2 regions of the Brevundimonas sp. GW822-FHT03E11 genome follow, and region 2 is predicted to be linked to the other one. Evidence: riboswitches for the same ligand, from Rfam matches in the RefSeq annotation. Region 2 holds a riboswitch; the other holds the start of a gene.
What was found. Region 2 has a riboswitch for glycine ahead of gcvT (glycine cleavage system aminomethyltransferase GcvT). Riboswitches for the same ligand answer to the same signal wherever they lie in the genome.

Region 1: another riboswitch for glycine. It lies ahead of AC1RKE_RS00430 (TonB-dependent receptor domain-containing protein); the one in region 2 lies ahead of gcvT (glycine cleavage system aminomethyltransferase GcvT).

Annotation. Positions count from the first base shown of each region.
Region 1 covers NZ_JBXANG010000001.1:73,186-88,701, forward strand. Annotated here, with positions in the region: gene kdpC (K(+)-transporting ATPase subunit C) at 1-154, opposite strand, end outside; gene AC1RKE_RS00385 (TorF family putative porin) at 165-896, opposite strand; gene kdpB (potassium-transporting ATPase subunit KdpB) at 920-2,986, opposite strand; gene kdpA (potassium-transporting ATPase subunit KdpA) at 3,005-4,714, opposite strand; gene AC1RKE_RS00400 (potassium-transporting ATPase subunit F) at 4,733-4,816, opposite strand; gene AC1RKE_RS00405 (PA3715 family protein) at 5,194-6,087, shown strand; gene AC1RKE_RS00410 (hypothetical protein) at 6,162-6,923, opposite strand; gene AC1RKE_RS00415 (sensor histidine kinase) at 7,167-7,646, shown strand; gene AC1RKE_RS00420 (amidohydrolase family protein) at 7,725-8,729, opposite strand; gene AC1RKE_RS00425 (S9 family peptidase) at 8,754-10,694, opposite strand; gene AC1RKE_RS00430 (TonB-dependent receptor domain-containing protein) at 10,787-13,471, opposite strand; glycine riboswitch at 13,647-13,734, opposite strand; gene AC1RKE_RS00435 (ABC transporter substrate-binding protein) at 13,942-15,033, opposite strand; gene AC1RKE_RS00440 (response regulator) at 15,087-15,516, shown strand, end outside.
Region 2 covers NZ_JBXANG010000001.1:467,765-483,280, reverse strand. Annotated here, with positions in the region: gene nagZ (beta-N-acetylhexosaminidase) at 1-12, shown strand, start outside; gene AC1RKE_RS02450 (segregation and condensation protein A) at 9-827, shown strand; gene scpB (SMC-Scp complex subunit ScpB) at 1,008-1,676, shown strand; gene ispH (4-hydroxy-3-methylbut-2-enyl diphosphate reductase) at 1,693-2,664, opposite strand; gene AC1RKE_RS02435 (AtpZ/AtpI family protein) at 2,903-3,259, shown strand; gene AC1RKE_RS02430 (F0F1 ATP synthase subunit A) at 3,264-4,052, shown strand; gene AC1RKE_RS02425 (F0F1 ATP synthase subunit C) at 4,116-4,340, shown strand; gene AC1RKE_RS02420 (F0F1 ATP synthase subunit B family protein) at 4,419-4,961, shown strand; gene AC1RKE_RS02415 (F0F1 ATP synthase subunit B) at 4,961-5,476, shown strand; gene AC1RKE_RS02410 (hypothetical protein) at 5,565-5,708, opposite strand; gene AC1RKE_RS02405 (hypothetical protein) at 5,701-6,030, opposite strand; gene AC1RKE_RS02400 (DUF6789 family protein) at 6,125-6,595, opposite strand; gene AC1RKE_RS02395 (hypothetical protein) at 6,738-7,142, opposite strand; gene AC1RKE_RS02390 (SDR family oxidoreductase) at 7,359-8,282, opposite strand; gene AC1RKE_RS02385 (TetR family transcriptional regulator) at 8,360-8,971, shown strand; gene gcvPB (aminomethyl-transferring glycine dehydrogenase subunit GcvPB) at 8,999-10,567, opposite strand; gene gcvPA (aminomethyl-transferring glycine dehydrogenase subunit GcvPA) at 10,582-11,928, opposite strand; gene gcvH (glycine cleavage system protein GcvH) at 12,063-12,428, opposite strand; gene gcvT (glycine cleavage system aminomethyltransferase GcvT) at 12,567-13,682, opposite strand; glycine riboswitch at 13,738-13,822, opposite strand; glycine riboswitch at 13,826-13,921, opposite strand; gene AC1RKE_RS02360 (class 1 fructose-bisphosphatase) at 14,079-15,050, shown strand; gene AC1RKE_RS02355 (nicotinamidase) at 15,047-15,516, shown strand, end outside.

The sequences.
Region 1 (15,516 bases), 390 kb from region 2:
CGACCCGACCGCCGGCGTCTCGCACCAGGCTGCCGTTGGCCTGCCCGGGGAAGGCGACCTGGGCGATCCCCGTCACCGCTAGCGGATAGGCCAGCCCCAGCAGGAGGGTGAACAAGGCCATCATCACGATGGCCGGACGGAACGAATTGACCATGATCGTCGCCTCAGAAGCTGGCCTTCAGCGTCGCCACGGCGCGCGCGCCGTAGATGTCGCCGAAGTCGTGTTGGTCGGTGTCGTGATAGCGCAGGTCGACCGCCAGGGTGTCGGTCAGCTGATAGGCCGCGCCCAGGTTCCAGGTGGTGTAGTCGAGGTCCGAAGACACCCACTGACGGCCGACGGCGCCCGACACGGTCCATTTGTCGGCCGGGCTGACGGCGCCGTTGATCTCGGCATAGGTCGCCTCGTCCTCCGACGCGCCGAAGAAGTCGGGCGAATAATAGACCGCCGTCCCCAGGGTGGCCAATCCAAAGGGTGTCTGGCCAACGGCGCGCGAGGCTGCGGCTTTCAGCTCAACATAGTCATAGTCCGCGCCGTCCGGCTGGCCGGCGTACAGATAGCCGATGACGCTGAAGTCCAGGGCATAGCCCGCCACCTCGGGCCGATAGCCGGCGTAGAGATCGACCTCGGCATCGGTGTCGTCGCCGAAATCGACGTTGGAGGCCCAGCCGCCGGCGTAGAAGCCATTGCGGGTCAGATCGACGCCCGCCGAGATCGCCGGATCTTCCTGCGTCTGGCTGACGCCGCGGAAGACATAGTCGGACGTCAGGGCGACGTTTGCCGAAACATCCTGCGCCTTGGCCTCGCTGCATAGGCCCAGGCCTGCGATTGCGGCGATACTGGCGGCGGCGAACCAGGCGTCGTTACGGCCGGAGGCCTTGTTGAGACGATTACGCATGGAGATATCCTTGGAAGCGCGCATCAGGCCAGGCCCAGCGCGGAAATGACGAGATCGATCAGCTTGATGCCGACGAACGGCGCGATCAGACCGCCCACGCCGTAGATCAGCAGGTTGCGACCCAGCAGGGCGCCGGCGCCGATGGCCCGATATTTGACGCCCTTCAGCGCCAGCGGGATCAGGGCGACGATGACCAGGGCGTTGAAGATCACCGCCGACAGGATGGCGCTCTCGGGGCTGTGCAGACGCATCACATTCAGCGCGCCCAGGGCTGGCAGCGAGACCACGAACATCGCCGGGATGATGGCGAAATACTTGGCCACGTCGTTGGCGACCGAGAAGGTGGTCAGGGCGCCGCGCGTGATCAAGAGTTGTTTGCCGACCTCGACGATCTCGATGACCTTGGTCGGGTCCGAGTCCAGATCGACCATATTGCCGGCCTCGCGCGCGGCTTGGGCGCCGGTCTGCATGGCCACGCCGACGTCGGCCTGAGCCAGGGCGGGCGCGTCATTGGCGCCGTCGCCGCACATGGCGACCAGACGGCCCTTGGCCTGTTCCGCCTTGATCAGGCGCATCTTGTCCTCGGGCGTGGCCTCGGCGAGGTAGTCGTCCACCCCGGCCTCCGACGCGATGGCCGCCGCCGTCACCGGATTGTCGCCGGTGATCATGACGGTCCGCAGGCCCATGCGACGCAGGTCGGCGAAGCGCGCCTTTACGCCCGGCTTGACCACGTCCTTCAGGTGGATGACGCCGACCAGCACGCCGTTCTGGGTCACGGCCAGGGGCGTGCCGCCCGAACGGGCGATCCGGTCCACCGCCTGACGGAACTCGGCGGGAGCCGCGCCGTCGGACAGGTTCAGATCCTTCAACACCGCATCGACCGCGCCCTTCCTCCAGCTGTCCTTGCCGACGTCCAGGCCCGACTGGCGGGTGACGGCGGTGAAGGGGATGGCGACGGCGCCGACAGGTTGTTCGACCGAGACGCCTGCGTTGCGGCCCAGCTCGACGATGGACCGGCCTTCGGGCGTCTCGTCGGCGAGCGACGCCATGACGGCGGCGGCCAAAGCGGCCTCACGGCGCACGCCCGGAACCGGGATGACCTCGGTCGCCATGCGGTTGCCGAAGGTGATGGTGCCGGTCTTGTCGAGCAGCAGGGTGTCGACGTCGCCTGCCGCTTCCACCGCACGGCCCGAGGTGGCCAGCACGTTCACCTTCAGCAACCGGTCCATGCCGGCGATGCCGACGGCGGACAGCAGACCCCCGATCGTGGTGGGGATCAGGGTGATGAACAGGGCGCCCAGCACCATCGGATCCAGATCGACGCCCGAATAGGCGCCCAGGCCCACCAGGGTCACGACCGCGATCAGGAAGATCAGGGTCAGGCCGGCCAGCAGCACGGCCAGAGCCAGTTCGTTCGGCGTCTTCCGGCGGTCCACGCCCTCGACCATGGCGATCATGCGATCGAGGAAGGTCGAGCCGGGCTTGGCGGTGATGCGCACCTTGATCCAGTCCGAGACGACGGTCGTGCCGCCGGTCACGGCCGAACGGTCGCCGCCGCTTTCGCGGATCACCGGGGCGCTCTCGCCGGTGATGGCGGCCTCGTTGACCGAGGCCACGCCCTCGATGATCTCGCCGTCCGAGGCGATGACATCGCCGGCCTCGACCAGGATGACGGATCCGATCTCAAGATCCGACGCATTGGTCGAGATCACCATGCCGGTCTCGGGATCGACGATCAGCTTGGCCTTGGTTGTGACGCGGGTGGCGCGCAGACTATCGGCCGCCGCCTTGCCCCGCCCTTCGGCGACGCTTTCGGCGACATTGGCGAACAGGACCGTGGCCCACAGCCACAGCGCCAGTTGCACCGCAAAGCCCGCCGATTGACCGCCGGCCATGGCCGCCGCCGCCGAGATCGTGGACAGAAGCGCCACGATCCAGGTGGTGAAGATAACCGGGTTCTTGACCAGTTTGACCGGGTTCAGCTTGACGAAGGCGTCGCCGACTGCGCGCCCGATCATCGCCCCGGAGAGACCGCCCGCGAGGGGCGACGCACCGCCGCCCTCGCGGGGATCGAGTGTGATTTGTGTCATGTCAGGATGTCCGAAGGATCAGGCGCCGGCGACCGCCGCGAGCACCTGGAAGTGCTCGACGATCGGTCCCAGGGCGAGGGCGGGTAGGAACTGCAGGCCGCCGAGGATGAGGATCACGCCGATCAGCAGGCCGATGAACAGGCCGTTGTCGGTGGGCAGTGCGCCGGCGCTGGGCGCCAGCTTGGGCTTGACGACCAAACTGCCGGCGATGGCCAGAACGGCGACGGCCGGAACAAACCGACCGAACAGCATCCCCAGACCCAGGGTCGTGTTCCACCAGGGGGCGTTGGCGGTCAGACCCGCAAAGGCAGAGCCGTTGTTCGCCGCCGCCGAGGTGTAGGCGTAGAGGATCTCCGAAAGGCCATGCGGGCCGTCGTTCAGCAGCCCCGCCAAGGCGTTGGGGAACACTGCACTGACCGCCGCGAAGCCCAGGATGGCCAGCGGCAGAACCAGCACCGCGATCATGGCGAACTGGATCTCGCGCGCCTCGATCTTCTTGCCCAGATATTCGGGCGTCCGTCCGACCATCAGGCCGGCGACGAAGACCGACAGCAGGGCCATGACCACCATGATGGCGATGCCCGACCCGATCCCGCCGGGCAGGATCTCGCCCAGCTGCATCAGGAACATCTGCAAGGCCCCGCCCAGCGGCATATAGCTGGCGTGCATCGAATTGACCGAGCCGTTCGAGGCGCCGGTCGTGACCACGGACCAGACGGTCGAGGCGGGCGCGCCGAAGCGGACCTCCTTGCCCTCCATATTGACCGAGGCGTCCACCTGGGCCGCGACCAGGGCCGGGGCCGGCTGGGTCTCAATCACATACATGGCCGCGCTGGCGACGCTCAGCAGGATCAGCGCCGCCGCCGCAAGAGCGCGGACGTCGCGTCCCGCCAGAGCCGTGCGGCCGAAGGCGAAGAAGGCCGCCCAACCCATGACGTTGATCGCCACGGCGCTGAGAAGATTGGTGATGGCGTTGGGGTTCTCGAAGGGATGGGCGCCGTTGACGTTGAAGACGCCGCCGCCGTTGATGCCCAACTGTTTGATCGCCACCTGGCTGGCCGCCGGAAACAGCGGCAGGCTCTGGGACCCGCCCTCGACGCCTGTCGCCTGAACGTTCGCCGCCAGGCTCTGCACAACGCCCAGTCCGCCCAGAACGACCGCCAGCACGAAGGCGGCGGGCAGCAGCACATAGAGGGTGGTCCGCGTCAGGTCGGCCCAGAAGTTGCCGACGCCCTCGCCGCGATGGGCGACGAAGGCCCGCGCCAGGGCCGCCGCTATGGTCGCCCCGGTCGCAGCCGACACGAAGTTCTGTACCGTCAGCCCGACCATCTGGCTGAACGTCGACAACGTCGACTCGCCGCCATAGCTCTGCCAGTTGGTGTTGGTGACAAAGCTGACGGCGGTGTTGAAGGCCAGGTGCGGCGACACGCCCGCAAACCCCTGCGGGTTCAGCGGCAGCAAGCCCTGCAGACGCAGGATCGCATACAGCAGCACAAAGCCCGCCAGGTTGAAGGCCAGCAGGGCGCCGGCATATCCCAGCCAGCCTTGGCTGCGTTTCGGATCGACGCCCGCCGCGCCGTGAAAGACGGCCTCGACCGGCTTCAGCATCGGGTCCAGCCAGGTCCGCTCGCCGTTCCAGACGCGCGACATATAAATGCCGATGGGCCAGCCGAGCATGACGGCCAGCCCAAGGGTCAGGGCGATCTCGCCCCATCCTTGAATGTTCATGAAATCCGTCCCGGTTCCTCAGAACCGCTCGGGCCGCAGCAGCGCCGCGACCATGTAAACGGCGACGACCAGCGCCCCCGCCCCCCAGAGCATGGCGATCATCGTCACACCCGTTTCAACGCTGTGGCCAGCAGGGCGAAGACGGCGAACGCCCCTGCCCCGATCGCCAGAAAGATCACATCGGCCATGTCGGCCTCCTCGCTCAAAGTTCGAGCGGGACAGGACCATCAAGACGCATAATGGCGCGATGTGACTCCCAGCCCTTCGCCTAAAGGATTCATAAAAACCTGGATCTATCGGCCGGTCGCCTACTAGGCCTATCGCCTGGACGAAGAAGCGCGTCGTGGCTTCCCATTGGGAGTCTCCGTCGTCGATCCGTAGGAGAATTGGTCGCCTTTGCCAGGATGGACGGCGTCCCCTACGGATCGATCCACTTGCCCCAAGCCAAGGCCCCGACTTCCCATTGACCGGGAACTTCCGTGACGAAAACGATGCTCAATGTCTATCGGCAACAGACCATAGTTCAGCGGCTGTCAAAAGCTGCGAAGGGAGAGACCATGCGGGCGGTCGGCGGATGGAGTGTGGCGACGCTGGTGTTGGCGCTGTGCGTGCCGACGCTCGCGCGTGCACAGGATCAGGAATGCGGGGACATCGGGGCGATCGTTCGTCAAGCCTACCCCAATGCGGTCGCGGACGGCGAGCGCACTATGAAAACTGGAAATCGCACGCTCACCCTGCCCTCACCCTCGTCGATAAACCCTCACGCCATCGTCTGTCGTCGCTGGCGGGGAAGGCCAGGACTGCTTCTGGTCGCCATCCCGCTTATTGCTGAGGTTGGCGTGGATTCGACGCTGGGTGATCTTGATGTGCTCGTCGTCGACGAGCCAACCGGCACGCCGCGCCATCGGCTCCGCATCCCCCACGCCATGGACGACGACGCCGTCCGGATTTCCCGGATTTCTTTCGACACTGCGCCATACCGCTTCGGGCCGGACCGACTGGCGTTTGGCGTGAGACGCGAATGGGTCGGCAGTTCGCGCCCGAACCCGTTCATGGAAACCACGCTGTCCCTCTACGAGCCACGGGGCGCGGCCCTCGCGCCAGTCTTAGACGACCTGATCGTCGAACGCAGTCAAGGGCAATGGGATCTGTCCTGCGCCGGCGAGACTGTTGTGACCGAGCGAATCCTTCGAATGGTCCCGGGCCAGAAGGGGCAGGATATTTCGGTGCTGGAGCGGATCACTCAGAGCACGTCTAGGGAGGCCAAGAACGGTGAGTGCAGCACGACCGACCAAGCGGTCGCGCCTCGCACGATCCGCCTTTCATTTGACGGCAAGCGCTATGACGTTCCCCGCCTGATCCAGCGACGCTAGCCATCTGGTCATAAGGCGACGCGAACGGCGATCTTGATGTCGCTGGTGCGCCACGACAGGTCATCCCTCCCGCGTCATGTCGCTGGACTTGATGGGACGGCGACGGGCTTCTTGGGCGGACGGGCGATCGCCTCGGCCCTTTCCAGAAGGCTCTCCGTTCTGAGGAGGCGATCGTGATCCGTGTGGATCATCCCCCGCACGATGTAGCTGCCGAGCAGGACGCCGAACCCGATAATGGCCAGCTCCGGGGCGAGGCCGGTGGCGAGCGCGCCGAGGGCCCCGGCCGGATCGCCCCCTTCCACGGCGGACCTGAGATTGGCGGCCGCTCCGACCGCAAGCTCTCCCTCCGGAGAGACGATGAACCGTACGGCGGCCGCGCTCGTCGCGATGAGACCAACGGCGATCGGTAGCTTGTCCGGGGTGCGCGCGTTGAGCTTCAACTCGAGACGCACGGATTTCAGCCGACTTGTGATCTCGTCCTTCGAGAACTGATCCGCTACCTCCCCGGCAAAGGAAGCCGCCAAATCGTGGCTGCGCTGGAACCGCCCCTGTGATCTCGCATGAAGTTCCCGGACAAGGACGCCGAAGCTGAAGACCCAGCTTAGGCCCACGAGACCGAGCCCCAGCAGGAAGGCTCCGGCAACGACCGGCTTGAGCCACGCTCTGATCGTCGCCGCGTTCAGGGCGAGAAGCCCACCCAGTATCGTGACGATCAGCGCCCCGACACCGATCACCATCATCCATTTCAACACAGTCTCAAACCGTCCCTCCGGAGCGGAGGTCCGGTTGGCGCGGCACAAGGCGTCTATCGAATAGTCGGAGTTCTTGCCTGTCATGGCGGCGGTGTGGCCTCAGAACGTAAACTTTGAGTTGCGCTCCACAGCGCGCCCCTCAACCGTCGTCCAACACGAACACCTTGTGAGGGCCGGTTGCTCCGGCCGAGGCGCCACCATGGCGCGCGACAGTCTGGCGGAACAGGTGCAGCTCAAGGAGGCCGAGATCCGCTCCACCTAACTGCGCCTCAGAGAGCAGGAGCGAATGATCGCCATCAATGAGGAGCGCCAGCGCCGGGTGCCGACATGCACGACGGAGTCGGCGGCCATCTGGTCTCGCTGGCCCAGTTGAGAGGCGGCGCGCCCGATGTCGAAACCCTGCGCCAGGGCGTGCGGATCGCCATCGACGATCTGCGGCTGATCATCGACTCGATGAATGGCGTGGATGACTCGCTGGAGGTCGCCATCGCCATTTTCCATGAGCGCATGGCGCCCCGCCTGCGTCTGGTGGGTATCGAACTGACCTGGACCGCCGCGCCGGGCGCGCCCGTCGAGGGTTTCAGTCCGGAGGCCAGGATCAACATCTACCGTATTCTTCAGGAGGCGATCACCAACGCGGTCAAACACGCCCAGGCGTCCCGCGTGGACATCCGCCTTGAGAGCGAGTCCGAGGCCGTCGTCATATCGGTCTCGGACGACGGCATGGACCTGCCGCCAAGGCTGCGGGATGTCGGCAAGGGCCTGCCCAACATGAAACGCCGCGCGGAACGGATCGGCGGAACCTGAATCTGGTCCCGCTGAACCCCGGACTTTCAGTTCGGCTGCGGGCGCCCCTGCCCACCTGGTTCGCACGCCGCCCGGAGATTATGCCCCAGTTTTTAGCTCGACCTGCCTCAGCCGTAACGCCTCGGCCTCGTCTGAAGTCAGCGGCAACAAGGCCATGGCGTCGTTCAGATAGGCGTCCAGAGGGCCCGAGAACGGCCAGTCGGATCCTGGTACGAACCGATCGACGCCGATCCGTCGCATCAGATCGACCAGCCTTTCGCGATCTTCGGGCGGCGTGTCGGCGTCGAAGACCTGGGCCAGGTCGAAATAGAGGTCTGGAAAACGCTTGGGATCCGTCGCCAGCGACTGCCGGAAGGCCTCCAGCGCGTCCCAAGTGTTCGCATCCAGTCCGCCCCAGCCGCCCGAATGGGCGATGACCACCGGGACGCCGCGAGCATGGGGCAGAACCTGTTCGACAAAGATGCGCACATCCTGGGCGCCATAGTCGGAGGCGCGGGTTCGCATGTGGATCATGATGGTCAGGCCGGCGCCCGAGGCGGCGTCGAAGACGGCGGCAAGACGGCGAACCTGACCGGGGTCGCGAAGATCGACGCCCGAGTTGGTCAGATGCAGCTTCAATCCCTTTGCAAAAGGCTCGCCTTTCCACGCTTCGATTTCGGCCAGAGCCTCGGGCGCCAGCGGATTGACCGAGATGAAGGCGACCAGCCGCTCGGGATGCGCGGCCGCCGTGGCCACGGTGAAGGCGTTGGCGGCATGAACGCGGTCGGCCGCGTCGGCCAGGGGTGGAACCATCATCGGGCTCTCGGCCAGATAGGCCGTGGACATGATCCAAGCCGTCTGGACGCCCGTCTGGTCCATATCCGCCAGAAGATCTTTGGCCGTCAGTGGTTTGACGAAGGCCGGATCGCAGGCGCTGATCCGCCCCGGACTGTCGCAATAGGCCGTCAGAATCTCCCGAATGGGCGGGGCGTGGACATGGACATGATGGTCGGTACGAACCGGAAGACGGGTCTGGGACGTGGCGGGCGCCGCAGCGAGCACGACCAGGGCCGCGCTCGCCGCGACAAGGCGTTTGAAGAACATGGAGCGTGACTGGAACTGTGTCGCCTAGCGCGCCGCCTCGCCCAGCAGGGTCTGTTTCCAGAACAGAAGGCTGGTCCAGAAATAGTAGTCCTCGTTCTCCTTCTTGTGGAAGCCGTGGCCCTCGTTCTGGGCCAGCAGGTGCCAGGCCGTGCCTCCGCGGCTGCGGACTGCGCTGACGATCTGGTCGGCTTCGGAGGCCGGGACGCGGGGATCGTTTCCACCGGTGGCGACCAGAAGCGGAATGGTGATCTTGTCGACGCTGGTCAGGGGGGAGATGGCTTGAAGCTGGGCGCGCTGAGCCGGATCCCGTTCGTCGCCGTATTCCACCCGTCTCAGGTCGCGGCGATACGACTGGGTGTTTTCCAGGAAGGTGACGAAGTTGGAGATGGCGACATAGCAGTTCGCCCCCTTCAGCCGGTCGCTGTAATGCACGGCGGCGGCGTAGCACATGTAGCCGCCGTAGGAGACGCCGGTGACGGCGAAGCGCGAGGCGTCAAGGGTGGGATCGACCTCGAGCGCGTCCAGGAAAGCGCCGATGTCCTTGACCGAATTCTCGCGCTGGAACGGGCCGTTGTCCAGATTGACGAACCGGGTGCCGAAGCCGGACGAGCCGCGCACGTTCGGGAAGAAAAGGGCCACGCCCATCTCGTTTAACAGATAGTTCTGCGCGCCCAGGAAATCGGGGCGCGTCTGGCCTTCAGGACCGCCGTGGATATCGACAATCAGCGGCCGCTTGCCGGGGAATTTGGCGGGGTCGGGCCGGTAGAGGAAGCCGGACACCGTCTCGCCGTCGAAGCTCCTCACCTCGACCAGTTGCGGCTCAACGTTGACAGCAGGGTCCAGACCGCCCGTCTCGCTATGGGTCCATTGGGTGACGGCCAGGGTGGTCGGATCGACGGAGAAGGCGTCGCCGGAGACGCGCGCGGACGACAGGCTGAGACCGATCGCGCCCCATGGGGCGATGTCGATGGCCGGGCCGATGCTGTAGGGGATGACGCCTTCCGGCAGACCTGTGACGACCCGGACGGCGCCGGTCGCGACATCCATAACCTTCAGCCGCGATATCCCAGCCTCGTTGACCGCATAGGCGATGAAGCCGCCGTCCGGAGCGACGGCGTAGTCGCTGACATCCCAGCGAGCTTCAGTGCTGACCGGAACAAAGCCGTTCCGCACGATCCGCCCCAGACGCAGGAAGTCGGAATCCTTGTTCGAGGTCGACCAGACGGCGCCGTCGGGCCCGTACTGAGGATCGACATAGGAGACCTGCGCGACAGGGTCAGTCAGCGGCGTCATCCGGCCCGAGGCGAGGTCCAGCTCATAGACAACGGCCCTATTGATCGACATCCGGTTCAGGACCAGGGCCTTGGTCCCGTCCCTGGAGAAGTCGGCGATGTTCCAGCCGCCGCCGGACACCTGGGCCACCAGACGGTCGGTCGAGGGGTCGGAGGGATCGACCACATAGAGGTCCATGTCCGCGCCGTTGCGACGCGATGAGGCGTAGCCGACCCGCTTGCCGTCCCGACTCCAGGCGCCGAACCAGTTGCGGCTCTTGCCGTCCGTAATCAAGCTCAACCGACCGGCGGCCAGGGTGTAGAGTTGATAGAATTCGTCGCCCCCATTGTCCTTCTGGACAAGAAGGGTCTGACCGTTCGGCGACAGGGCGCCGGCCAGGATCGGCTCGGCCTCGAAACTGATCTGGGTCCGGGCGCCGTCAGGAGCGGCGACGACGTGAAGCTGATCCGTGGCGCCGAACCGGGTCTTGATCAGCATCGACTGATCGGCGGCGTTCCAGCCCAGGAAGGTCGCACGGCGCGTCTGAAGATAGGGCTGGGTCGCCGCGACCAGATCGTCGGGCACGGCGGGAAGGCCGTCGGCGACGATGGCGGCGGGCTTGGGCGCCTCGGCCAGGGCCGCAGGAGCGACGCTCAGGGCGAGCAGGAGAGCCATCGGCAGACGGGAAATCATGACACAGACCGTGTGAAAAATGGGGGAGCAGAAGGGAAGATCGCCGGCCCTATGGAGGAGCGGGGCCGGCGATCCGGAACGCAGAACCAGAACTAGAAACGGTACCGCGCGCCAACCGTGACGTACCGACCGATGACGTCGTAATACGGCGAATAGAGCGACCCGACCGGCGGGTCCTTGTCGAACAGATTGGTCGCATTGGCGTACAGCTCGACCCCGTTTGCGCCGTAGTGCGCCAGGTCGGCCGTCAGCCCCAGATCGACATAGGTGAAGGCGTCGATGTGGTTGTTCGAGATGGCGACGGTGCTGTTGTAGTCGCCCGCCGAGATGTAGCGCGCGCGCAGGTTCGCGCCGAACACCTCGCCCTTCCAGCCGAGGCTGGCGTTGACCCGCAGCTTGGGCACGCCCAGGCCGAAAGAATAGCCCTGGGATTCGACATATTCGATCTCGGTCACGCCGTCGTCCGTGGTCAGGCTGTTCACCCAGGTGCCGACCAAGCGCATCGTCACCCTGCCCGTCGCGCCCGGAACCCAGAGGTCGGCGTCGGAGGCGTAGGAGGCCTCGGCGTCGATCCCGTCCGTGTGGTACTCGGCCAGGTTCACATAGGTGGACATGGTGCGGACCAGATTGCCCGCCGAGTCGCGCTCGACCTTGGAGCACAGGTCGAGGTTGCCGTTGTAGCAGCGATTGACCAGATCCTGCGGCGCGATCGTCGTGATCACGTCGTCGATCTTGATGTCGTAATAATCCAGCGACAGGTTCAGGCCTGGGATCGAAGGCGGCGAATAGGTGACGCCCAGGGTCAGTGTATCGGCGGTCTCCGGGCGGAGGTTGGGATTACCACCGCCGTTGTTCAGCGTATAAACTAAGGCCCCGTTCTTGGCCGGGTCATTGATGTTGTTCCAGCCGGTGGTGGTGGTGGTGAACAGCTCCGAAAGATTGGCCGAACGGATATCGCGCGACTGGGTCATGCGGCCGCGGAAGCCGGGGAAGAACTCGTTGGTGGCGCCGACCTTCCAAGACCAGATCGAGCCCGTGGTGTCGTAGTCCGAGATGCGGGCTGCAGCATTGAACTGCAGGTCGTTCAGGATCGGCAGATCCTTGACGATCGGGACCAGGACTTCGGCGAAGGCCTCCTTCACGCTGAACTCGCCGGACATGGCCGAGAAGCTGAACGTCTTGAAGGCCTTTGCCGCGTCCAGCTCGCCGATGCGCTGATCGGTCTGCTCCTTGCGGGCTTCCAGGCCGACGGCGATCGACACGTCGCCGGCCGGCAGGCTGAAGGGCTCGCCACGCAGGCTGACGCCGGCGACGTCCAGCTTGGTGGTGGCCCGCTGCTGAGGCGTGCCGGTGACATAGTCGATGGCTTCCTGAGACGGCGCGCCCAGGCCGAAGAGATTGATCGGCACGCAGCCCGAATTGGGATTGGTCAGGGTCACGCGGCAGACGGCTCGACCGCTCACGGGATCGATAACGGAATCGACCGCATTGGCGAATTCGGTCTTCAGCAGGAAACCGGGCGTATCGATATTATTCTCGAACTCGCCGTGGCTGTAGTAGGCGCCCCAGCGCCAGCTGTCGCCGAACTCGCCGTCCACGGCCAGAGTGGCCTGGGTGGTGACGCGCTCGAAATCGATCGTGGAATAGGACAGATCGGAGTTGAAACGTCCGAAGGTGAAGGACGTCTGGCCAGCGGCCGCCATCTGCTGCTTGATCGTGGACGACAAGAAGGCGTTGTCGATGCTGATGGTCAGGTCGCCGCGATCGTGATCGCCGAACCAGACATAGTCGTTCCACATCCGCGAGTGACGGACGTCAGCCGTGACCCGCAGCTTGTCATTGATCTCATAGACGGCGCTGGCCAGCCCGGTGTAGCGGCGCTGCGGCGTGACCAGGGGGCTGAGATCGTCATTGGACGGACCTTCGCCGCCGATCGAGTTGGTTCCGCTGACTGTGCCGTAATCGAAAGGCCGAAGCGTGCCGTCCGGGTTAAACACCTTACCGCGGTTCACGCCCGACAGGATCAGACCGCCGTAAGCGGCGTTGGCGAAACCGACGTCCGGCTGCAGGGCGCCGTTGACGGTGGCCCATCGGCCGATATTCGGGCGCGACGCTTTGGGGATGACGCCTTCGTTGTCGAGGTATTCGCCGCCGATGACGAAATGGCCGCGCCCGTCGGCGAAGTCTGCGCCCCAGGCGCCTTCGAACCGTTCCTGCTCAGCGTCGTCGTAGGAGGACACGCCGTATTCGGCGCCCAGCTTGCCGCCGGTGAAATAGCGATCGATGCCGATGTTCACGACGCCGGCGACGGCGCCTGAGCCCCAGGCGGCCGATGCGCCGCCCGTAACCACGTCGACGCTCTTGACCAGCACTGACGGCACGGCGTTCAGATCGTTCTCGCTGGACACGCGACGCCCATCGATCAGGACCAAGGTCCGGTTGATGCCCAGGCCGCGCAGATCGACCGGCGCATTGCCCGCACCGGTGTTGGTGCCGGTCGTCTGGGCCGATGTGGTGGCGCGGAATTGAGGCATGTCGTTGAGGGCGGCGGCGATATTCGGCCGCGCGCCGACCGACAGATCCTCGGCGGAAAGATGGATGGTCGGCGTCGGCGCCTCGAAGCCGGCGCGGTCGATCCGCGAGGCGGTGACGACGATGTCATCGACCGAGGCCGCATCCTCTGGGGCGCCCGCCTCCTGGGCATGGACAGAGGTGGCGCAGGCCATCAGCGCGATGGCGCTGCAATAATAGGTCAGGTTGCGATTAAGACGAGACAAAGCGAGATTCCTCATGGCGACGACGCCCCTCCCCAGGGTTGCCCAATGCGACCGGCGCTCTGCGGCGCCTGTTCGCCCCCGCTGTCATTGGGCCTGAGAGTTTCGGGCCGTGCGCCGACCCTTTCTCCTTCGGCGAGGCCGCATCCCCCGGATTCGACCTTCTCTCCAGCGTTCCTTCAGCAAGACGGTCCGTTTGCCTGAGCGTTTCCGGGGCGGTTGCGCCTTCGGCGTCGGCGGGAACCGATCTCTCCCGCCTTGCTGAAGCGAGTAAGATCGACCAACGAATGCCTGTCAAATCGGCACGCCTCGCAAGGCTAATGCTTCTATTTTCACATTCATGCAATTACATGCCGCTTTTGAAGCGCGTCAGTCGTTTGTCGCCGAGCGACTATCGGTCACCGCAGGATCGGTGAAAGCGAGGTGACAGAAACACCGCCTTCAGAAGAAAGAGACTTATCCACAGGAAAGCCTTAGGGCGCCCTAGGGTCGTCCGGCGCCCGTTCCGCCGCCTGCATGGCGGCCCGCCAACGCTGCAGAAGCCCCTCGCGACGCGCCTGATCAAGATTGGCGAGCAAGGCCGGTCCCACACGGACCGGCCGAGCGCCGGGGATAGAGGTGCGACGCTCGGTAAGAATGTCGTCGCGAGCCGGGCGGACCCCCAGGCCGGCGATGATCCTCTGCCCTTCACGCGATAAAAGAAAATCCAGAAAAAGCCGGGCGGCGTTGGGGTGGGCCGCGTTGCGGGGTATGAAGGCCACGCGCGAGACGGACAGATGATAGTCCTCTGGCGTAACCAGGCCGATATCGGGCGCCCGGGCGACCCACGACGCCCCGTAAGACTGGTTCATATTGTAGGCGAAGGCCATGCGGCCCTCAGCCAGTTGGCCCATCATCCTTTGGCCGGACGTATCGGCACGCGGATGAGTAGACCCCAGGGCAGTCATCAGGGCCCAAGCGTCGGGATAGATCTGGATGTCGGCCGACAGTTGCAGAAGCGCCACCCCGCTGCGTTCGGCGTCATACAGGGTGACCCGGCGGAAAAACCGGTCCGCGTCGGTAGACAGCCGTTCGAGCAGTTGGGCGTGGCTGCGCGGCACGATCTCCGACGGCAACCGCCTGCGATTATAGGCGAAGACGACGGGCTCGGCCGTCACACCGAACGCCTGGTCTCGCCAGACCGAGCCGTCCGGCATGGCCGCCCGATGCGGCGATCGATAAACTTGGGCGTAGCCGTCATTGATCAGCTTGACCTGCACGTCCATCGCCGTGCTCCAGACCAGATCCGGCCCCTCCAGTCCGGAGGCGGCGCGGGACTGGACTCGGTTCGCGATCAGGGTCGAGTTGATGTCCTCGAGCCGCACCGCGATCTCGGGCCAGCGCCGTTGAAACGCCGCCAGCACAGGCCCCATCAGGCTGGTGTTCGTGAGGATGTGCAGCCCGCCCTCGCGCCTGGCCAGCCATCGGACGCGGGGCGCCGTCGCGACCCCGTCCGGCTCGCCCGCGCAGGCCGAAACCCCCGCCCCCGCGAGTCCGAGAAGCAGATGTCGGCGGTCCGTCTTCACCGGGGCGGGTTTCCCGCTATTGTACCGCTCATGATCCGCTCCTTCGCATCGCCATGAGAATACTGGTCGTCGAGGATGACAAGGCGCTTCAGCATTCGCTCGAGGCCAGCCTTCTGGCGGTCGGTTTCGAACTCCGCTCCACCGACAGCGGGGACCAAGCCCTTCATCTGGAAGCGACGGAGCGGTTCGACGCCGCCGTGTTGGACATCGGCCTTCCCGACATCGACGGTTTCGAGGTCCTGAAGGCCTTCAGACGGCGGGGATCGCAGACGCCCGTCCTCATGCTGACCGCGCGCGACGCCCTGGGCGACCGGGTGGCGGGACTGGATTTCGGCGCTGATGACTATCTCGTCAAACCCTTCGCCCCTTCGGAACTGATCGCCCGATTGAGAGCGATCGTGCGTCGACGCCAGGGTCGGGCGGCGGGCGCCGCGATCGTCGGCTCACTGGTCTGCGACTGGGACGCCGGCCGGGCCCAGGTCA
Region 2 (15,516 bases):
GCGCAGGCGTGAGCGACGCCTTTCAGCCCAATCTGGATTTCAACGCCGAGGAGGTCGAGGAGCGCGAAGCCTTCGTCGTCGATCTGGACGGCTATGAAGGGCCGCTGCACGTCCTCTTGGCCCTGGCGCGGACGCAGAAGGTCGATCTGCTGAAACTGTCGATCACCCAGCTGGCGGAACAGTATCTGGCCTTCGTTCACGAGGCGCGGCGGCGCAACTTCGCCCTGGCGGCCGATTATCTCGTGATGGCCTCCTGGCTGGCCTATCTGAAGTCCCGGCTGCTGCTGCCCCGCACCGAAAAGGGCAAGGGGGAGGAGCCGCCGGCCGAGGCCATGGCCGCCGCCCTGGCCTTTCGCCTGCAAAAGCTGGAGGCGATGCGCAAGGCGGTCGAACAGCTGATGGCCCGTCCTCAGTTGAAGCGCGACGTCTTCACCCGGGGCGATCCCGAGGCGACGGTGATCGTGCCGTCCGACCGGATCGACGCCAGCCTGTATGAGTTGATGAGCGCCTATGTGACCCAGCGCCGACGTGAGGAGGCGCGACGCTATTCGCCCGGCCAGCGGGTCGAGGCCTTTCCGCTGGAGGCGGCGCGCGACTGGCTGCGCGAGATCATGCCGCGTCTCGCAGACTGGACCCCCCTGGACCAGGTCGCGCCCCGTCCCGGAGACCCTGAGGGCCCCAGCCAGGCCAGCTATACCGCCTCGACCCTGTCGGCCAGTCTGGAGCTGGTGAAGGAGGGGGCCATGGACATTCGCCAGACGGCGCCGTTTGCGGACCTGTATCTGAAGCGGCGGGGCCTGGGGCAGCCGCTGGAGCTGACGCCGTGATGCGTGTTGGCTTTTACACCGTCAAGGCCGTCATCCTAGGGCTTGTCCCTAGGATCCAGAATCCCGGCGCCGGGCATGGGCGCATCTTCGGAGAAACCGGGAGTCTGGATCCTCGCCACAAGGGCGAGGATGACGAACTTTGGGCTAGGGGCGTCGGCGCCGAAAGTCGGGAGTTGGCCCATGTCTGACCTGTCCTTCCAACCCGATGAGGCCGAGATCGAGCGCCGGGTCGAGGCCCTGCTGTTCGCCGCCGCTGGTCCGCTGAGCGCCGCCGAGATCGGGGCGCGCCTCCCCGAAGGCGCCGACGTCGGCCGGGCTCTGTCGGGCCTGCGCGCCCGTTACGAGGGGCGGGGGGTGGAGCTGGACTGTGTGGCCGACCGCTGGCGGTTCCGCACGGCGGCGGACCTGGCCTTCATGATGAGCCAAGAGCGGGAGGAGCCCCGCCGCCTGTCCAAGGCGGCGCTGGAGACCCTGGCCATCATCGCCTACCACCAGCCCGTGACCCGCGCCGAGATCGAGAGCGTGCGCGGCGTCAGCCTGTCCAAGGGCACGCTGGACCTGTTGCTGGAGATGGGGTTCGTGCGTCTGCGAGGGCGGCGGCGGACAGCGGGTCGGCCCGTAACCTACGGCACCGCCGACCGGTTCCTGGAGCATTTCGGCCTGGCCAGCCTGTATGACCTGCCGGGGGTTCAGGAGATGAAGGCCGCCGGGCTTCTGGACCTGTCGGCCCCCGTCGGGTTCGAACTGCCCGACCCCAGTCGTGCGACCGGGGCGGATGAGGAGGAGGCGCCCCTGCTGGACGAAGACAGCCCCGAGTTCGCCCAGGACTTCGTCGGCGAGGAGCGATAGCCGTCGGACGCCGCGCTCAGGCGGTCAGCTGGCGCGGCAGTTTGAAGGTCACGGTCTCACGCGCGCCGGCGTCCTCGGTCACGGTGGCGTCGAACCGTTCGGCGATGGCGTCCACCAGGGCGGCGATCAAAGGCTCGGGCGCCGAGGCGCCGGCGGTGACGCCGACCGTCTGAACCCCGTCGAACCAGTCCCAGTCCACCTGGGAGGCGTCATCGACGAGGCGGGCGTCGCGGGCGCCGGCGCGCATCGCCACCTCGACCAGCCGGGCCGAGTTGGACGAGTTCTTCGATCCGACCACCAGCACCAGTTCGCAGCCCTCGCCCAGCACCTTGACCGCCTCCTGGCGATTGGTGGTGGCGTAGCAGATGTCTTCCTTGTGCGGATCGGGCAGTTCGGGGAAGCGCCGCTTCAGCACCTTCAATATGCCCGCCGTGTCGTCGACCGACAGGGTGGTCTGGGTCGCATAGGCCAGGGGGGCGTCGCCGGGGCGTTCGAAGGCCTCGGCGTCGGCCTCGGTCTCGACCAGGCTGATGGCGCCCTCGGGCAGCTGGCCCATTGTGCCGATCACCTCCGGGTGACCGGCGTGGCCGATCAGGATGATGTGGCGGCCTGCGGCATGATGACGCTCGGCCTCGACGTGGACCTTGGACACCAGGGGACAGGTGGCGTCCAGGAACAGCAGCTCGCGCGACCGCGCCGCCGCCGGCACGGACTTGGGCACCCCGTGGGCCGAGAAGACGACCGGTCGGTCGTCGGGGCATTCGTCCAGTTCCTTGACGAAGACGGCGCCCATGGCCTTCAGCCGCTCGACCACATGGCGGTTATGGACGATCTCGTGGCGCACATAGACGGGGGCGCCGAACTTCTCGATGGCGCGCTCGACGATCTGGATCGCCCGGTCCACCCCCGCACAGAAGCCGCGCGGCGTCGCCAGCCGCACGGCGATCGGGCGGCGTTCGGGCGCGGGGGAGGGGACGTGCATGTTCATGGCCGCCAACCTAATGGTTCGCGGACCATATCGCCATGCGGGGCGAGCGAATCCGCACCTCAAGGCAGCGACGCATCGCCACGGTCGGCTGGTTCTCATTGAAAATCCATTCGGAACAAAGATTTAGACTAAGTTCACGACGCCTTGACCAACCGGCCGCTCACGATTAGTTTCCGCGCCGAATTCAGACCTGCCTCAACACATTGTTCGGGCGCTGAGCGCACAGGCCATGTCCCCAATGTCGGAATCGCGCGAAGAGGCGATCAAACGCCTCCAAGACAGCGCATCCGCGTTGGAGGACAAGACGGCTCAGAAGGCGTCGGAGCACCTCGCGGCTCAGGCGGTGACGAGCCAGGCCTACAAGATCGTCGCCGAACTGCTCGGCGGGGTCTTCCTGGGCTTGGGGCTAGGTTTTGGGGCGGACCGACTGTTCGGGACCAATCCCTGGGGTATCATCGGCGGAGTCCTTCTGGGCTTCGCTCTGTCGATTTACATGGCGCGCCGCACGGCCAACCGGCTGATGGCGCAGGCGAAGGCGAGCGGGGTCGAACCGAAATCGGTCCCCTTCGACGACGAGGAAGACGAGGACCGATAGGCTGATGGCCGATCCGCTTCACCAGTTTAAGATCCAGCCGCTCGTCGATTTCGGCGCGGTGAACCTGCCTGTCTTCGGCCACACCCAGCTGGCGATCACCAATTCCCACGTCGCCATGACGGTCGCCTTCGTGGCCATCGTCCTGTTCCTGCAACTGGTCACCTCGAGCGCCAAGGTGGTGCCGGGACGGTTGCAGACGGCCGGCGAAAGCCTGTTCGACATGATCGACGGGGTGACCGATTCCATCATCGGTCACGAAGGCCGCAAATATTTCCCGTTCGTCTTCAGCCTGTTCCTTCTCGTGCTGGTGATGAACCTGTTGGGCATGTTCCTCAGCTTCACCGCGACTTCGCAGCTGGCCGTGACCGTCACCTTCGCCGCCTTGACCATCTTGCTGGTCATCGGCGTGGGCTTCCTCAAGAACGGCCTGGGCTTCTTCAAACTCTTCTGGCCGGCCAGCGCGCCTCTGGTGCTGCGCCCTGTCGTCGGCGCGATCGAGTTCCTGTCCTTCCTGCTGCGTCCGGTGACCCTGGCTCTTCGTCTGTTCGGCAACATGCTGGGCGGCCACGTGGCGCTGAAGATCTTCGCCGGCTTCGTCGTGGCCCTGGGCGCCGGCGCCTTCGTCGGCGAGGGCCTGGGCCTGTGGGGCCTGCCGATCGCCGCCCTGTCGATGACCATGGTCGTCGCCCTGACCGCCCTCGAATTCCTCGTCGCCTTCCTGCAGGCGTTCGTGTTCGCCGTTCTGGCCAGCATCTATCTCAATGATGTGGTCAACCTGGGTGAAGGCCATTAAGGCCCGGCCCAGTTCGAGAACTCCCTTCTTCCAACCCACCTGACTGAAACAAGGATACTCACCATGGAAGCTGAAGCCGCCAAGTACATCGGCGCCGGCCTGGCCACCCTCGGCATGATCGGCTCGGCCATCGGCGTGGGCAACATCTTCGCCAACTTCCTGAACGGCGCCCTGCGCAATCCGTCGGCCGCCGCCTCGCAAGTCGGCAACCTGTTCGTGGGCGCGGCTCTGGCCGAAGCCCTGGGCATCCTGGCCTTCGTGCTGGGCATCCTGATCCTGAACTCCTGATCTATCCGGGGTTCGGGGCGGCGGCGGCTTCTCGCTGAGGCCGTCGCCGCCTTTCTGCTTTTCGGACGAACGGACACCATGGCCGCACCCACTTCTCACGACACCCACGCGACCACCGAGGCCGAAGGCCACGGCGGCGGCGGACTGCCCCAGTTCGAGACCCAGCACTGGGCCGGGCAGATGGGCTATCTGCTGGTCCTGTTCTTCCTGCTCTATTTCCTGATCGCCAAGGTCTTCGCGCCGCGTCTGCGTCGTGTGAAGGACGAACGTCGCGAGACCATCTCCGGCGCCGTCGCCACCGCGCGTCAGGTCCAGGCCGAGGCCGCCGAACAGGCCGCCCTGGCCCAGGCCGATCTGGCCAAGGCCCGCGCCGACGCCCGCGCCACCGCCGCCGCCGCCAAGGCGCGCGTGACGGAAGAGGCCAACGCCCGTCAGGCCGCTGAAGAAGCCGTGGTCAACGCCCGCATCGCCGAGGCCGAGGCCGCCATCGCCAAGACGCGCGACGCGGCCATGGCCAATGTCTCGACCATCGCCTCCGACGCCGCCGCCGCCATGGTCGAGCGCCTGACCGGCAAGGCCGCGACCAAGGCCGAACAGGACCTCGCCAAGGGAGCCGCCTGATGAACCTGATCTTCGAACCGGGCATCTGGGACCTGTCGAACCCCGAGATCTGGGTCGGCGTCGGCCTGCTGATCTTCTTCGGCATTCTGATCGCCGTGGGCGTGCCCAAGATGGTCGCCGCCCAGCTGGACGCCAAGGGCGCCAAGATCCAGGCCGACCTGGACGAGGCCGCCCGTCTGCGCGCCGAGGCCGAGGCCCTGCTGGCCCAGATCCGCAAGGAGAAGGCCGAGGCCGAGGCCCAGGCCGCCGATATGATGGCCCAGGCGGAAGCCGACGCCCGTCGTCTGGAAGTCGAGTCCAAGGCCAAGCTGGAAGAGACCCTGGCCCGTCGCCAGAAGATGGCCGAGGCCCGCATCGCCCAGGCCGAAGCCCAGGCGTCCGCCGAGGTCAAGGCCGCCGCCGCCGACCTGGCCGCCAAGGCCGCGGAACAGATCCTGGCCGCCCGCCTCGCCGGCGGCGCCAAGGACCCGCTGCTGGACGCCGCCATCGCCCAGATCGGCGACCGCCTGAACTGACGACCTCAAGTCTGACCGGGTCTCAACGCCCGTCCTTCGGCCGAAATCGCTCTGGCGGTTTCGGCCGAAGTCGTTTTGGGGCGGCCCCTCAGCGCCCGATGACGCCGCTGACCGTCAGAACCACAGCGATCATCACCAGGATGAAGACGATGACCCCGCCCATGATGCGGAAGGGCGGGCCGCTTTCACTGCGGCGGCTGAAGCCGTCCGGATCGCGGTCGGGTTCAGTCATCGGTCTGCATCGGCTGCGGGGGCGGCGTCGAGGTGGAGGAGCCGTTCAGGGGCGTGCCGTCGCCGCGCACGGCCGACTGGCCGCGCAGGGCCGGATTGTCGCCGGGCGCCACGGCGGGCGCGCTGGGCGGGACGGCGCCGCCGGGCGGCGGCACGACGGCCGGTTGGACCACGGCCGTCTCGCTGTCGCTGGCGGCCTGAGGATTTCGCCAGATCACCTCAGCGACGAGGTAATAGGCGATCAGGGCCAGGACTACGCCGCCGATCAGCAGAGGCTCCCAGCGGATGCGCCCTCGGCGTGTCGGATCTTCCTTGCGGTTCATCGCAGGGGAAGCCGTCGGCCCACCGTCCGGTTCGTCTGTGTAGGAAGCCGGACGCAGGGACGGCCTGGAGACCAGGCCGTCCGGCCCGCCGAGATCAGTGGGCCGTGGCGCCGCCGATCACATGGGGCGTCTGGCGCTTGTCGCGCGCGACCAGCCGGGCATAGACATTGCCCAGGACGATCCCGAACACGGCATGGGTGACCAGAAGCCAGGCGATGGTGCCGAAGCCCGAGCCGGCGTTGAAGGTACGGTAGTCGCCGACGATGAAGACACCGGCCATCATCACCACCCAGGCGCCGACCGCAAAGACGATGCCCTTGGTCTCGGGCGTGTCGGTGGGCAGTCGCGGGCAGAGGTAGGCGAACAGGGGCCCCAGGATCAGCACCCCGGCCACCGCATGAAGAACCCAGCCCACGGCCAGGGCGTCGGGCATGCCGATCAGAGCGGCGATGACGCTCTGGAACGGGTCGAACCAGTTCAGGAACAGATTGGGTATTTCCAGCAGGGACACGGCGACCGTGGCGGCGAAACCGGCGATCAGACCTTTTTGTAAGCGTGACATCATGACCTTAGCGCCTCCCAACGCTTTTCTGGTTCTCTGATAACGCTGGGACAGAATACGCCTGACTCGGACGGTCGGCGTTCACGTTGCCGTGGTTAGCGAACGCAGCAACGCAAGCGCGAAATGATCGCTGATGCGCGCGCGGTCAGCGGAACAGTTTGCGGATGTAGCGGCGAAGGCCCTTGCGCAGACGGATCAGGCCGCGCCGACGCCGGGTCAGGATCACCTTTTCGGCGCGCAAGGCCTGTTGCCAGAAGACCGGCGCGAACTCCGGCTTTTTCCGCATCAGCCGCCGGAAGGGATAGACCCATTTCGGCCGGGCGTACTGGGCGCGGATGAACTGTCGCTTGGCCCAGAAGGAGCTCTTCAGGATCAGCATCAGGCCGACAGCGATGACCGGAACGCCGCCGGGGCCGGGCAGGGGGGCGATCAGAATGCCAAGCAGGACCACGAACAGCCCGCCCGCCATCAGGGCCCAACGCTTCAGCACCCGCAGCTTGCGGCTGCGAGGCGAGGCGGAGGACAGGACGAGAGCGGGTGCGGAGATCACGAGGGCGCCGGGAGGGAGGAGGACTGACTGAGGTGTGACAACGGTCGCCACGCCCACCCGATCCCAAGCCGGGAAGGGAAAGAGCGACCGTGGCGAGGTTGTCACATAACCCCTTAAGATCCGGTTCGATGGCCGATCCGTGGCTTTCCTATGAAGCTTTGGTCATGAAGCCGGATTGTCGCAGTCTGTGTCCCACAGGACGCGGCTGGGCCTTGGTCAGCCGTAGTGGACGCCGGTCATGCGTTCGGACTCGGACCACAGGGCGCGGGCGGTTTCGACATCCAGCGCCTGGGGCTTGATGAGGGCGCGGCCGGGCGCACCCCGCATCTCCTGCCAGCCCTGAGGGCCGTAATAGGCGCCGGGTTCGGCCTGGGGCAGGGTCGCCGCCATCAGGATCGGCAAGGCGCCGTCGGCCGCCGAATGGCTGGCCACGCGCGCCAGCAGGCGGCTGACCAAGGCGAAAAGTCCGGGCGGGCTGCCGGCGTGGCCGTTGGCGATCAGATCCGTCCGGGCGAAACCGGGATGGGCGGCCACGCTGGTCAGGCCCCAATCTTCGCGATCGCTGCGGCGCTGAAGCTCCAGGGCGAACATCAGCATCGCCAGTTTGGACTGCTGATAGACGGGCCAGGGCCGGTAACCGGAGCGATAGTTCAGATCGCTGAGCTGAATCCGACCGCCGCGATGGGCGACGCTGGACAACTGCACCACTCGCGCCTGAGCCGCCGTCAGCAGTGGCAGGAGCCGGCCGGTCAGGGCGAAGTGGGATAGATAGTTGGTTCCGAACTGCATCTCGAAACCATCGATGGTCGTTCGGCGACGGGGCACGGCCATGACGCCCGCATTGTTGATCAAAATGTCGACCGGCCGACCCGCCGCCAGGAGGGCCTCGGCGAAGGCGGCGACAGAGCTGAGGTCCGCCAGGTCCAGCCGTTCGAACCGCACGAGGGCCTCAGGGTGGCGACTGCGGATCAGCCGTTCCGCCTGATCGCCCTTGTCCGGATTGCGCGCGGCCAGAACGACCTCGGCGCCCTTTTCAGCCAGAACGAGCGCCGCCTCCAAGCCGATGCCGCCGGTCGCCCCGGTGATGATGACCAGCTTGCCGCTCTGGTCGGGAATATCGGCTGTCGTCCATTGGGTCATTGCGGCTATCCTGGGGTGAACTGAATTTCCGAAGGGCTCCGGCTTGCATATCTGCATCCGGTGCAAATATGCAAGAAGTGCAAGAAAAAGTTTTTCCTGGCGAGCAGGGTCTGCGTGCGCGGAAGCGGCTGGAAACCCACGCCCGCATTCAGGCCGAAGGCCTGCGGCTGTTCATCGAAAAGGGATTTGACGGCGCCACCCTGGACGAGGTGGCGGCGGCGGCGGGCGTATCGCGCCGCACCCTGCTGAACTATTTCGGCTCCAAGGAAGAGATCGTCTTTTCCCTCAAGGCCCAGATCCCTGAGATGATCGCCCAGGCGGTGGCGGCCCGGCCGTGCGACGAACCGCTGCTCGATATGGTGGAGGGGGGGCTGGCCGATGTCGCCGCGCGCTTCCAGACGCCCGACATGCTGGACCTGACGCGGCTGATCCATCAGACGCCCGCCCTTCAGGCCGGTGATCACGCAAAGTATGAAGGGGTGGAGCGGCTGCTGGCCCAGACGCTGGCCGAGCGGAAGGGATTGGCCCCGGACGACGTCGCCTGTCGCGTCGCGGCGGCGATCGGCGTCAGCATCATGAAACTGGCCGGCGAGGCCTGGCTGGCCCATCCGGACGAAGGGCCTGAACGGTTCGGCCGCGAAGCCTTCGCCGTCCTGAGACGCATGGCGGGCCAGCGTCCGCCGCCCTGATCCAGGACGGCGGACGCCGAGAGCGGCTTAAGCCGCCTGGTTCGAGCCCGCAGGGGCGGTCCAGCGCAGCACCGGCGAGCGGGCGGCGCGGGTTTCGTCCAGACGACGCAGGGGGGCGTGGAAGGGGGCGCCCTTGAAGCGGTCGACGTCGCCGGCCTTGGCCGCCTGGGCCAGCAGGCGCATGGTCTCGATGAAGCGATCCAGCTCGGCCTTGGACTCGGTCTCGGTCGGCTCGATCAGCATGGCCCCGTGGACGACCAGGGGGAAATACATGGTCATCGGGTGGAAGCCCTCGTCGATCATCGCCTTGGCGAAGTCGAGCGTGGTGACGTCCGTGCCCTTCAGCCATTCGTCGTCGAACAGGGCCTCGTGCATGCAGGGGCCGTCGGGGAAGGCCGCGCTCATCAGGTCCGACAGGCGGGCCTTGATGTAGTTGGCGTTCAGCACCGCATCCTCGGCGACCTGACGCAGGCCGTCGGCGCCGTGGCTCATCATGTAGGACAGGGCGCGCACATACATGCCCATCTGCCCCTGGAAGGCGCACAGGCGGCCGAAGGCCTGGGCTGCCTCGCCTTCTTCCCGTTCGATCAGCGCGTAACCGCTATCGTCATGCACGACCCAGGGGGCGGGGGCGAAGGGCGCCAGGGCCTGTGACAGCACCACCGGACCCGCGCCCGGCCCGCCGCCGCCGTGCGGCGTCGAGAAGGTCTTGTGCAGGTTGATGTGCATGGCGTCCACGCCCAGATCGCCCGGACGAACCCGGCCGACGATGGCGTTGAAGTTGGCGCCGTCGCAGTAGAAATAGGCGCCCGCCTCGTGGGTCAGGCGGCTGATTTCCAGAATGTCGCGCTCGAACAGGCCGCAGGTGTTGGGGTTGGTCACCATGATGGCGGCGACGTCGTCGCCCAGCTTGGACGCCAGGTCGGCCACGTCCACGCGGCCGTCCTCGGTCTGGGCGACCTCGACGACGGTATAGCCGACGAAGGCGGCCGTGGCCGGGTTGGTGCCGTGGGCGCTGGTGGGCACCAGCACCTTGCGGCGCTTCTCATGCTGGCCCGAGGCCTCGTGCGCGGCGCGGATGGCCATCAGGCCGCACAGTTCGCCGTGCGCTCCCGCTTTCGGAGATAGCGCGACGGCGGGCATGCCGGTCAGGGTCTTCAGCCAATGGGCCAGCGTATCCATCAGCTCCAGCGCGCCCTGAACCGTCGACATCGGCTGCAGGGGGTGGATGTCCGAAAAACCGGCCAGACGCGCCATCTTCTCGTTCAGGCGCGGGTTGTGCTTCATCGTGCACGAGCCCAGCGGATAGATGGCCAGGTCGATGGCGTGGTTCTTCTGCGACAGGCGCACATAGTGGCGCATGGCCTCGGGCTCCGACAGGCCGGGCAGGCCGATCGGATCCTTGCGGACCAGGTCGCCCAGGTCCGACGCATCGGTCTTCGGTTCGGGCAGGTCGACCCCGGTCTTGCCCCAGCCTTCGCCTTCGAAGATCAGCGGCTCGTTCTGCAACAGGCCGCGCCCGCCGGTCAGGGTGGCGGGCTTGGTCTGTACCTGGTTCGGGGCGGTCGGGCGGCCGACGGTGTTCATGGTGCTCATGGTCTTGTCTCCGCTCAGGCCGCCAGCACCTTGGCGAGGGCGGTCGCCAGGAGCTTGATGTCGGCGTCAAGGGTGGTTTCGGTCGCAGCGACCAGCAGGACGTCGTCCATGCCGGCGTCGGGGGCCAGGCGGCTGTAGGGCACGCCGGCCAGGACGTGATGGGCGGCCAACTGATCCACGACCTCGGCCGCGTTCTTGGGCAGGCGCACCGCGAACTCGTTGAAGAAGCGGTCGGTCAGGATTTCGACGCCCGGAACGGCGGCCAGGGCGTCGCGCGTGGCGAGGGCCTTCTCGTGGTTCAGCAGGGCCAGTTTGCGCAGGCCCGTCTCGCCCAGCAGGCTCATGTGGATGGTGAAGGCCAGGGTGCAGAGGCCGGAATTGGTGCAGATGTTCGAAGTCGCCTTGTCGCGGCGGATGTGCTGTTCCCGCGTGGACAGGGTCAGGACGAAGCCGCGCTCGCCGTCGGCGTCCACGGTCTCGCCGGTCAGGCGGCCGGGCATCTGGCGGATCAGCTTCTCGCGCGTGGCGAACAGGCCGACATAGGGGCCGCCGAAGTTCAGTGCGTTGCCGATCGACTGGCCCTCGGCGGCGACGATGTCCGCGCCCATCTCGCCGGGCGACTTCAGCAGGCCCATAGACACGGCTTCCGTCACCACGACGATCAGCAGGGCGCCGGCTGCATGGGCGGCCTCGGCGATCTTCGTGACATCCGTTGCGGCGCCGAAGACGTTCGGGGTCTGAACCACGACGCAGGCCGTGTCGGGACCGATCTGGTCGATCACGGCGGCCTCGGCGTCGACGGCGGGAGCCAGGACTTGCGTCTCGACGCCGACGGCGTGGACCACGGTCTCGGTCGCCTTGACGTAGTGGGGGTGGACGCCGCCCGAGATCACCGCCTTGTTGCGACGGGTCACGCGGGTCGCCATCAGCACGCCCTCGGCCATGGCGGTCGAACCGTCATACAGCGAGGCGTTGGCCACCGGCATGCCGGTCAGGTTCGCCACCTGGGTCTGGAACTCGTACAGATATTGCAGCGTGCCCTGGGCGATTTCCGGCTGATAGGGGGTGTAGCTGGTCAGGAATTCCGACCGCTGGATGATGTGGTCCACCGTCGCCGGGACATGGTGTTTGTAGGCCCCTGCGCCGCAGAAGAAGGGCACGGCGCCGGCCGTGGCGTTCTTGGCCGCCATGGCGGACAGGGCGCGCTCGACCTCCAACTCGCCCGCCACCCGCGGCAGGTTCACAGGCCCGTCCAGCCGCGCCGCTTCGGGCACGTCCACGAACAGGTCGTCGATCGATTTGGCGCCGATGGCGGCGAGCATCGCCGTGCGGTCGTCGGGCGTCAGGGGGAGGTAACGCATTGCCGGTTTCCTTCACCCGTCATCCTCGGGCCTGACCCGAGGATCGGATGTTGTGCGGCTCGTGCGTCTAGGCTTCGCACGAGTGGTTGATCCTCCGGCCCTCGGGTCAAGCCCGAGGGTGACGGAGTTTGAGATTAGAGGGTGGCGAGGAAGGCGTCGTAGGCGGCCTGGTCCATCAGGGCGTCCAGTTCCGAGGCGTCCGACACCTTGATCTTGGCGAACCAGCCGTCCGCTTCCGGGGCCGAGTTGACGGTTTCCGGAGCGGTCGACAGGGCGTCATTGGCCTCGACCACTTCGCCCGAGACGGGGGCGTAGACGTCGGACGCCGCCTTGACGCTCTCGACCACGGCGAAGCTGGCGCCCTTGGCGACGGTTTTGCCGACTTCCGGCACTTCCACGAACACCACGTCGCCGAGGGCGTCGGCGGCGTGTTTCGAGATGCCCACGGTGGCGATGTCGCCGTCCAGGCTGACCCACTCGTGATCCTTGGTGAATTTCATTTCTCTTCTCCATCTCCCACCCCGTCATCCTCGGGCTTGACCCGAGGATCGGAGGCGGATCGTTCTCTGTGTTGATCCCGACGCAATGCGGCGGATAATCCGGCCCTCGGGTCAAGCCCGAGGGTGACGGGGTGAATGTTACGCCTTCGGCTTCCGGTAATAGCGTTGCGCCACGAAGGGCATGGCGACGACTTCGGCGGCGGCGGGCTTGCCGCGCACGATGACCTTCAACTCCGTGCCCAGCGCGGCATGGGCCGGCGGCACGAAGCCCATGGCGATGTTCTTGCCCAGGGTGGGGGAGGGGCCGCCCGAGGTGACCTTGCCGATGACGTTCCCGTCGGCGTCGGCGATCTCGGCGCCTTCGCGGGCCGGGGCGCCTTCCTTGACGATCAGGCCGATGCGGACGCGAGACGGGCCATCGGCCAGTTCCTTCAAGATGCGGTCGGCGCCGGTGAAGTCGGCGCGCTCCTTCCTCGACTTGGACAGGGCGAAGGTCAGGGCGCCTTCGACCGGGCTGGTGGTCGGGTCGATGTCGTGGCCGTGCAGCGGCAGGCCGGCCTCCAGGCGCAGGCTGTCGCGGGCGCCAAGGCCGATCGGCTTGACGCGGGCGTCTTCCAGGATGGTGTTCCAGACACGCTCGGCCTGGTCCGCCGGGACCGAAATTTCATAGCCGTCCTCGCCGGTATAGCCCGAACGCGAGACATAGCAGTCGACGCCGAACAGCATCAGCCGGGCGCATTCCATAAAGCCCATTTCCGCCAGGATCGGTTCGTGGGCGGCCATGACCTCGGCGGCTTCCGGCCCCTGGATGGCGATCAGGGCGCGGTCGTCCAGCACCGTCAGCTTGGCGTCGCCTTCCAGGTTCGCCTGCCAGAAGGCGAAATCCTCGTCCTTGTTGCCGGCGTTGACGACGACGAACAGGCCGTCGTGATCCGGGCGGCCGGCCATCAGGTCGTCGATGATCCCGCCGTCCTTGTTCAGAAGCAGCGAATACTTCTGCTTGCCCGCCTTCAGGATTTCATAGTCGCCGGGCACGAACCGCTCGAACTGGGCGGCGGCGTCGGCGCCGGTGATCTTGCACTGGCCCATGTGGGACACGTCGAACAGGCCGGCGTGTTCGCGGGTCCAGCGGTGCTCGGCCAGGACGCCCTCATACTGGACCGGCATGTCATAGCCGCCGAAGCCCACCATCCGGGCCCCCAGGGCGCGGTGCGCGGCGTTCAGAGGCGTGGTCTTCAGGGCTTGGTCGGTCATGGTTCAGGCTTTCACGGTCGCGTTTGGTGGCGGAGCTCCGCCGTCGTCGCGCCCCCGCTGTCCTGAAGCCTGAGAGATTCCGGCGCCGGTACCGTGGCGCCTTGCTCCGTCGGCGCGCCCCTAAGAGCGGCTTTCCAGCGTCCGTATGCTTCGCGGTCCGTTTGCCTGAGCGTTTCCGGGGCGGTTGCGCCTTCGGCGTCGACCCGCCGAGGCGCGCCGATCTCTCCCGCGAGAGCAACCGACCTAAGCCACCGACTCCGGCCGCAAGTCAAGCGCAGGCGTGTTTTGACGCCGCCTTGTCGCACTTCCTGACGTCCGGCGTCGGCTCGCCCTTGCTCTCCCTGCGTCCGCCCGCCAAGAACGGAGCGTCCCTCTCCGCCGCTCCGGACCGATCCCATGACCGCCGACCGCACCCGCCTCGACGCCCACATCGCCGCCCTGGAGGTTCCGGAAGGGCTGAAGACGGTCTTGACGGTCGCCGCCGCCACCTGCGCCGACATCAGCACTCTGGTCGCCGGCGGCGCCCTGGCCGGCGCCTTGGGCGCCTCGGGCCAGATCAACGTCCAGGACGAGGAGCAGAAGAAGCTCGACGTCATGACCAACGACATGCTGACCGACGCCCTGCTGGCCTGTCCCGCCGTCGCCGGCGTCGCCTCGGAGGAGATGGACGAGGTTCAGCCGGCGGCCCATTCCACCGGCCAATATCTGGTCCTGTTCGATCCGCTGGACGGCTCGTCCAACATCGACATCAACGCCATGGTGGGGACCATCGTCTCGGTGCTGAAGTCCGCGACGCCTTCGCCGACCGAGGCCGACTTCATGCAGCCGGGCCGGGACCAGGTCGCCGCCCTCTACGCCCTGTACGGCCCCCAGACCATGCTGGTCCTGACCACGGGCGCCGGGGTCAAGGGCTTCACCCTGTCGAACGACGGCGTCTGGATCCTGACCCACGACGCCATCGCAATTTCGCCGGACACCAAGGAGTTCGCCATCAACATGTCGAACCTGCGCCACTGGGCCGAGCCGGTGCAGCGCTATGTCGACGGCGTGCTGAAGGGCGCGGACGGCCCCCGGGGCAAGAATTTCAACATGCGCTGGGTCGCCGCCATGGTCGCCGACGTCCACCGCATCCTGATGCGCGGCGGCGTCTTCCTGTACCCCTGGGACAAGCGGGAGCCGGACAAGCCCGGCAAGCTGCGCCTGATGTACGAGGGCAATCCCATGGCCTTCCTGGTCGAGCAGGCCGGGGGCAAGGCGACGACGGACGGGGTTCAATCCATCCTCGACATCCAGCCCGAGCATCTGCACCAGCGCATCCCGGTCGCCCTGGGCTCGGCCAACGAGATCGACGCCTACGCGAGCGCATGATGAAGATCGGTCCGACTGACGCCCTTCTGGTCATCGACCCGCAGAACGACTTCTGCGAGGGCGGTTCTCTGGCGGTCGCGGGCGGGGCGGGGACCATGCCGCTGATCAACCGGCTGGCCGAACGGTTCGACCGTGTGATCCTGACCCAGGACTGGCACACGCCTGACCAGATTTCGTTCGCCTCCAACCATCCCGGCGCGGCTCCCTTCACCGAGATCGAGGTCGCCTACGGCAGCCAGATGCTGTGGCCCGACCACTGTATCCAGGGCTCGCCCGGCGCCGACTTCCATCCCGACGCGGCGCCCACGGTGCAAAAGGCCCTGGCCGTGATCCGCAAGGGCTACAACCCGGCGGTCGATTCCTATTCCGGCTTCTTCGAGAACGACCATCGCACCCCGACGGGCCTGGCCGGCCTGCTGCGCGACCTGGGCGTGACCCGCGTCTTCCTGGCCGGCCTGGCCTTCGA